Linked DNA regions of Prochlorococcus marinus str. AS9601. Each later gene encodes a partner of the first gene's protein in a complex. Links are inferred from orthologs where the notes say so. Each region holds a gene or a part of one and is shown on either strand. Other genes may lie near its edges.

Evidence for each region.
Region 2: the proteins of uvrB (region 1) and A9601_RS10720 are in contact, whole or in part, in a crystal structure (PDB 7EGT), measured with the Thermus thermophilus proteins. The link is inferred for Prochlorococcus marinus str. AS9601 from one-to-one orthologs. Residues at the interface, in WP_096411307.1 of Thermus thermophilus: Glu23, Leu25, Arg26, Asp27, Gly28, Glu29, Arg30, Phe31, Arg55, Glu326, Asp327, Phe328, Glu379, Ser382, Gln383, His398, Gly400, Arg401; in WP_096412145.1 of Thermus thermophilus: His654, Arg656, Phe657, Gln666, Asp668, Glu669, Lys680, Arg681, Leu682, Ser683, Lys685, Tyr686, Ala687.

Annotation. Positions count from the first base shown.
Region 1 is NC_008816.1:1,589,203-1,592,460, forward strand. What follows is about bases 280-3,202. They hold uvrB (excinuclease ABC subunit UvrB), read right to left. Parts: upstream 2,800-3,202; coding sequence 760-2,799; downstream 280-759. Other genes in these bases: A9601_RS17870 (aspartate kinase), read left to right, coding at 280-752; A9601_RS17880 (DUF561 domain-containing protein), read right to left, coding at 2,829-3,202. In the rest of the region: more of A9601_RS17870, read left to right, coding at 1-279; more of A9601_RS17880, read right to left, coding at 3,203-3,258. UniProt on the Escherichia coli protein: The UvrABC repair system catalyzes the recognition and processing of DNA lesions. A damage recognition complex composed of 2 UvrA and 2 UvrB subunits scans DNA for abnormalities.
Region 2 is NC_008816.1:300,333-303,771, forward strand. What follows is about bases 302-3,405. They hold A9601_RS10720 (UvrD-helicase domain-containing protein), read right to left. Parts: upstream 3,006-3,405; coding sequence 597-3,005; downstream 302-596. Other genes in these bases: A9601_RS10715 (CCA tRNA nucleotidyltransferase), read right to left, coding at 302-591; A9601_RS10725 (hypothetical protein), read right to left, coding at 3,028-3,234. In the rest of the region: more of A9601_RS10715, read right to left, coding at 1-301; A9601_RS10730 (phycobilisome protein), read left to right, coding at 3,413-3,439. UniProt on the Escherichia coli protein: A helicase with DNA-dependent ATPase activity. Unwinds DNA duplexes with 3'-5' polarity. Translocates on single-stranded DNA with 3'-5' polarity. Initiates unwinding more efficiently from a nicked substrate than double-stranded DNA.

The DNA.
Region 1 (3,258 bases):
CTAGTCAATTAGGGGGAGAATTTAACTTAAAAACCAACATGACAAAATTAAGTATTCAAGGAGCAGGCATTATGGGCAGACCTAGTGTTTCAGCTGATTTATTTGACACTTTATCTCAAGCGAATATAAACGTTAGGTTAATAGCTACTAGTGAAATTAAAGTCAGCTGTGTAATTGAAGTTAATAATATACCAAAAGCTATTAGATTTGTTGCTGAGAAATTTAAGTTATCAGAAACACAAATATTTGTTAATCCAATCAATGAAAAACAAGATCAACCTGAAGTAAGAGGAATTGCATTAGATAGAAACCAAGTTCAGGTAAGCTTTCGAAAACTGCCTGATCGTCCAGGTGTAGCAGCATCGATATGTTTAGCATTAGCTGAAAATAATTTACTTATCGATACTATTGTTCAGTCTGAAAGAATTTCCACTTTAAAAACTAAGGATATTAGTCTTACAATGAATAAACAAGATAGAGATAAAGCTAACTTAGTTTTTGAGGCCTTAACAAAAAAATTACCCGGATCATACGTTGAAGATGGCCCTGCTATAGCAAAAGTAAGTACTGTAGGAGCGGGAATGGCATTTAAGGTTGGAACCGCTGGAAAAATATTTAGAGCATTGGCTGACCAAAATATCAATATTGAAATGATTGCCACTAGTGAAATTAGGACTTCATGTATTGTCTTAGAAAAAGATTGTGACAAAGCAGTTAATGCGATTCATAATCATTTCGAATTAGAAAAATAAGTTCTTTTTAATTATTTCTTGCCAATTTTTGCCTTAATTTTTTGATTCTATCCCTCAAATTTGCTGCTTCTTCAAAATTTAACTCTTTTGCAGCGTCTTTCATTTTAATTTCTAACTTTTCTATTAAGTCAGGCAATTCTTCGAGCAAACATTGATTATCACTGGAACTGAGAATTGCGTCAGTTTTGTTATTAACTATATTTATTAAATCTTTAGATAAACCACCAGCATCAAGTTTTCTGGAAAGTTCTAGAAAAGATAATATTGAATTTTCTATTTTTTTGCCTGCAGGTTTTGGAGTAATACCATTGACTTGGTTATATTTTTTTTGAATAGTTCTTCTTCTATCAGTTTCAGATATTGCTCTTTTCATTGAATCTGTGAAGTTATCCGCATAAAGCAAGGCAACACCTTCAACATGTCTGGCAGCTCTTCCTATTGTTTGAATCAATGACCTTTCTGCCCTCAGAAAACCTTCTTTATCAGCATCTAAAATGGCGACTAAGGATACTTCTGGAAGATCTAGTCCCTCTCTTAATAAATTAACTCCTACCAAAACATCATATTCGCCCATTCTGAGGTCTTGAATAATTTCAATTCTTTCAATTGAATGGATTTCGGAATGCAAATATCTAACTCTTACTTTATTTTCAGATAAAAAATCAGTTAGATCTTCAGCCATTCTCTTAGTAAGTGTTGTCACAAGCACTCTTTGATTCTTTTCAGCTCGAATTCTTATTTCAGATAACAGATCTTCTATTTGGCCTTCACTAGGTCTTACATCAATTACCGGGTCTAATACCCCAGTTGGTCTTATAACTTGCTCAATAAATTCACCATCACATTGATCTAATTCCCATTGACCGGGGGTTGCACTTATAAATAATGTCTGTTTTGATTTTTCCCAAAACTCTTCACATTTTAAAGGTCTATTATCTGCAGCACTTGGCAATCTAAAACCATGATCTATTAAAACTTTTTTTCTAGATTGATCACCGTTGTACATCGCATGAAGTTGAGGACATGTTACATGACTCTCATCAACTACCAACAACCAATCTTTGGGAAAGTAATCTATTAAACATTCTGGCGGTGAACCTTCCTCCCTACCTGATAAATGACGAGCATAATTCTCAACTCCATTACAATAACCAACCTCTTTAAGCATTTCTAAATCATATTTTGTACGTTGTTCTAGACGTTGAGCCTCTAATAATTTTCCTTCGTATGTAAATTTATCTAGTTGAGTTTTTAATTCACTTCTAATTGCACTTATTGCACTCTCAAGTCTTTCTTTTGGAGTTACAAAATGCTTCGCTGGGTAAACGCTAACTTGTTCCAAGCTTTCAAGTATTTCTCCTGTAGTAGGGTCAACATATCTAATAGCCTCGACTTCATCACCAAATAACTCAATTCTTATTAATCTATCTTCATAAGCTGGACCGATTTCTAAAACATCACCTTTAATTCTGAATCTACCTCTAGTAATTTCAATATCATTTCTAGTATATTGATTTTCAACCAGAGACCTCAAAGAAGAACGTAGATTTATTGATTTTCCCACTTCAAATTTAACTGCAGCTTTTAAATACTCACTCGGTATACCAAGACCATAAATACAACTTATTGAGGCTACAACAATTACATCTTTTCTTTCAAATAATGAGCGTGTTGCAGAATGCCTAAGCATATCTATTTCTTCATTGATTGAAGCAGTTTTGGCTATGTAAGTATCACTTACAGGTACATAAGCTTCAGGTTGATAATAATCGTAGTAAGAAATGAAGTACTCAACAGCATTTTTTGGGAAAAATTCCCTTAATTCATTACATAGTTGTGCAGCCAACGTTTTGTTATGGGCTAAAACAAGTGCTGGCCTTCCTGTTTGTTGAATTACATTGGCAATGGTAAATGTTTTTCCAGTTCCAGTAGCTCCTAAAAGAGTCTGAAACTGTTTACCATTATTTACGCCTTTAACTAATTTTTTAATAGCTTCTGGTTGATCTCCATTTGGTTCGTAAGGAGCTTGAAGCTTATAGTTGTTCATCAAGCTAGTAGCTAAAGGATATTGCTATACTAAGAAATTTTTTCTCCAATGATTGAATTTTTCAAAGATTCTTTTAAGGCCCTAACAACCGCAATCATTGATATTAAATCATCTAATTTATTAACTACAGATCCAACGCCAACTGCTGAGGCTCCAGAGGATATTGCTAGTGGACAAGTTACTTGGCTTAATCCAGAGGCACTCATGATTGGTATATTCAGAGATTGTTTCTTAAATTCTTGATGAATAGCATAGGTAGATGCAAGAGTTGGTACTGATTTTTCAAAAAAACCTTGAATTCCTGGAGAGTAAGGAGTAGAACTGGTGCCACCTTCTGTTTGAATAATGTCAACGCCTTCTTCCACTAGCTTTACAGCAAGATCAACTTGTTTATCAATAGGCATAGTATGAGGAACAGTTACTGATAAAGGAAAATTAGGCAATAAATCCCTCGTCTCT
Region 2 (3,439 bases), 1.3 Mb from region 1 along the record:
AATATTGAAATCTAACCTTGAGGCATATTTTGCACATCTAATTAATCTACTTGGATCATCTGAAATACTATTACTGTGAAGTAAGTTCAATGTTTTACTTTTTATATCAGAAATTCCTCCATAAAGATCATAGATTTCCCTTTTCGAGACCTCGAAGGCTATTGAATTTATAGAGAAATCTCTCCTCTTAAGATCCTCCTCGATAGTACTTTTATTTACTGTGGGATTTAAGCCTGGAGCAGAATAAATTTCTTTTCTTGCAGAAGCAATATCAATTTTATAGTCATTAATATTTATTTCTACAGTGTTGTATAAATTAAATTCTTTGATCAAACATAAATCTACATTTACAATGTTTTTTTTTATAAATTTTGCAAGAGCAATAGAGGATCCTTCAATAACAAGATCAATATCTACAGGTTCAGAAAACGATTTTTTGTGGAATTTACTAATTAACAAATCTCTTAAATAACCGCCAACAAAAGCCACTTTAGTATTGTTATTAGATTCTATGTATTTAGTAATAAGGTTATATAGATTAAATGGAGTTTTGATTAATTCTCCTTGGATGTAATCAGAGATATCGTTCATGATTTTTAACTTACATAACGAATTGGAGCTAATCTGGGATCTAGAATTTTACTTCCTTTATCACCAAATTTTACTGCTAAAGATATTTTTTCCCCACTCCCAAAAATATGTATTATTTCACCTTTCCCAAATTTTGTGTGAATTAGCTTATCTCCAACTATCCAGCTTTTCCCTTTACTTGGCCCTGAATATAATTTCCTTACTGCATTTATTGGTTTGTTAACAAATTCATTTGGATTGTTCCGATCAACTCTTGTTAAGCGATCAAGATGCAAATCTCTTCTAATTGAAGCACCACCAGTTTGTGGTAATTCGCCATCCATTAAATCTTCGGGTATCTCCGAAAGAAATATTGAAGGTATTGTTGCTTCACGCATTCCACCCCATAATCTTCTTTCTCTGGCATGACTTAAGAAAACTCTTTCTTTAGCTCTAGTAATACCTACATAGCATAATCTTCTTTCCTCTTCAAGAAGTGAGGGAGTATCTATTGATCTATGGCTAGGGAAGAGACCTTGTTCTAGCCCAGTGATAAAAACATTTTGAAATTCTAAACCTTTACTATTATGCAGAGTCATGAGAGTTACAGAGTTAGGATTATTTTTCTTCGTATCATTATCAGTTGTTAAGGCTGCTGTAGAAAGAAATCCCTCTACATCTCCACTTTCTGTTTCTTCTTCATATTGAGTAGCTGCATTAATTAGTTCTTGTAAGTTATTTCTTCTATCTTCAGATTCTTCAGACCCATTAGAGAGCAAGTCACTTAAATAACCACTTTTTTCTAATATAAGTTGTAGTAGTTGAGCTGGACCAGAATTTTCAAGGTAACACAGTAGATCATTCATAACTGCAGTAAATTTATTAATTCCTTTTGATGATCGGCCTATTGTTTCTTCAAGACTTTGCTTATCATTAAGAACCTCCCATAATGGGATATTTAACCTATTAGATAGTTCATTAAGTTTTTGAATAGTAGTCTTACCAATCCCTCTTCTAGGAACATTAATGATTCGTAAAAGACTAACGTTATCTGAAGAATTAACCAGAACTTTCAAATATGCTATTGCATCTTTAATTTCTCTTCGATCATAAAAACGTAATCCTCCAAAAATTGTATAAGGAATGCGCCACCTTACAAGAGATTCTTCTAATACTCTCGACTGAGCTCTGGTTCGATATAAAATTGCAAAATTTTTCCAAATTGGGTTTTGATTATAGTTATTGAGTGATTTTATTTTATTGGTAATTGCTTCTGCCTCGGAAATTTCATCATCACAGCTGAGTAACGTTAAAAGTTCCCCCTTTTCTTTAGTAGCCTTTAAAACTTTGTCAATTCTTTCAGAGTTGTTTTCAATTAGTGAGTTTGCAGCATCAAGTATATTGGAAGATGACCTATAATTTTCTTCCAATTTAATTAAAGATGATTTTGTATCGTCATTGATAGAAGTCTTAAAATCTTCTTGAAAACCAATTAAAATTCTGAAGTCAGCTGCTCTGAAACTATAAATACTTTGATCAGCATCTCCAACTACAAAAATTGACCGATCTTCCCAATTGAAGAATTTTTTTGGTTCAGTATTTCCAGCCGTAATTAATTTTATAAGTTCATATTGTGTTCTATTTGTGTCTTGATATTCGTCAACTAAAATATGTTTAAATCTTTTGTGCCAGTAATCTCTGACTATATCATTTTGCCTCAATAAGAAAACAGGCAAAAGTAAAAGATCATCAAAATCTAAAGAATTATTTTTTGAGAGCGATATTCTATATCTCTTGTAGGCTTCTGCAACTGTTTTATCAAAATTATTATCTGCTTTTTCTAAAAGATCATTAGAAGTTAAGCATTGATTTTTAGCATTACTTATTAATCTTTTAATCTTTTTGGGATCATATCTTTTTGGATCAAGATTCATATCTTGACTGATAATTTCTTTTACTAATGTTTGAGAATCTGTTTCATCGTAAATTGAAAATTGCCTTGTCCATTTTAGGCCTTCTGGATCAGTATATTTTTCAATATCGTATCTCAGAAGTCTTGAAAATAAAGAATGGAAGGTACCGATCCAAAGGTTCTGAAGCCTGTCTTTGTGAACGTTTGTTCTTAATTGATTTTGATCAATTTCTTTGAGAGTTGTCCAAGGCTGGCCAAATTGATTAAAAGCTAGTTCTTGGGCCAGAAGAACCTCTAATCTAGCTTTCATTTCTTTAGCAGCTTTGTTAGTGAAAGTTACTGCGAGAATGTTATAGGGATCTATAGAGTTACCTTCAATAAGGTTTGCAATTCTGTGAGTAAGTGCCTTAGTTTTTCCGCTACCTGCACCTGCTACAACTAATAGTGGTCCATAAACATGTTTTACTGCTTGAAGTTGTTGATTGTTTAGGGACTTAAAAAGGAAATTGTTGTTTTGAGGCACTTTTGGAAGGGTTTTTCAAAAATCAGACTTTACTACGAGATTCAGAATCCGTTTCTAGATCTTCTAAAGCTTTTTTTAAATTTATAAGTTCATTATTGTTATTAATTATTTCTTCAAATTTATTTTGTGGCATCTTTAATCTCATACTTCTGTCTAGAATTTCTTTTTCCAATCTTTTTTTATATGTAGAAATAAGTTTCTTTGATAATTTTAAATCCTGTTGATCCAAAACTTTATTAAAAATGTAGTCTTATATTAGCGAAAAAAAAATTTTTATTTGAATTATTTCAACTATCACTTTGGAATAAAGTTATTAATTAAGAAGCGTTGCGTTAAGTTTGAAATTATATTGTTTTTACTAGCTTTGTATTATTCTTAAGATCGATCTTTAAATTTTTACTTCAGGAATGTCAGTTTCAAAGGATAAACAACTA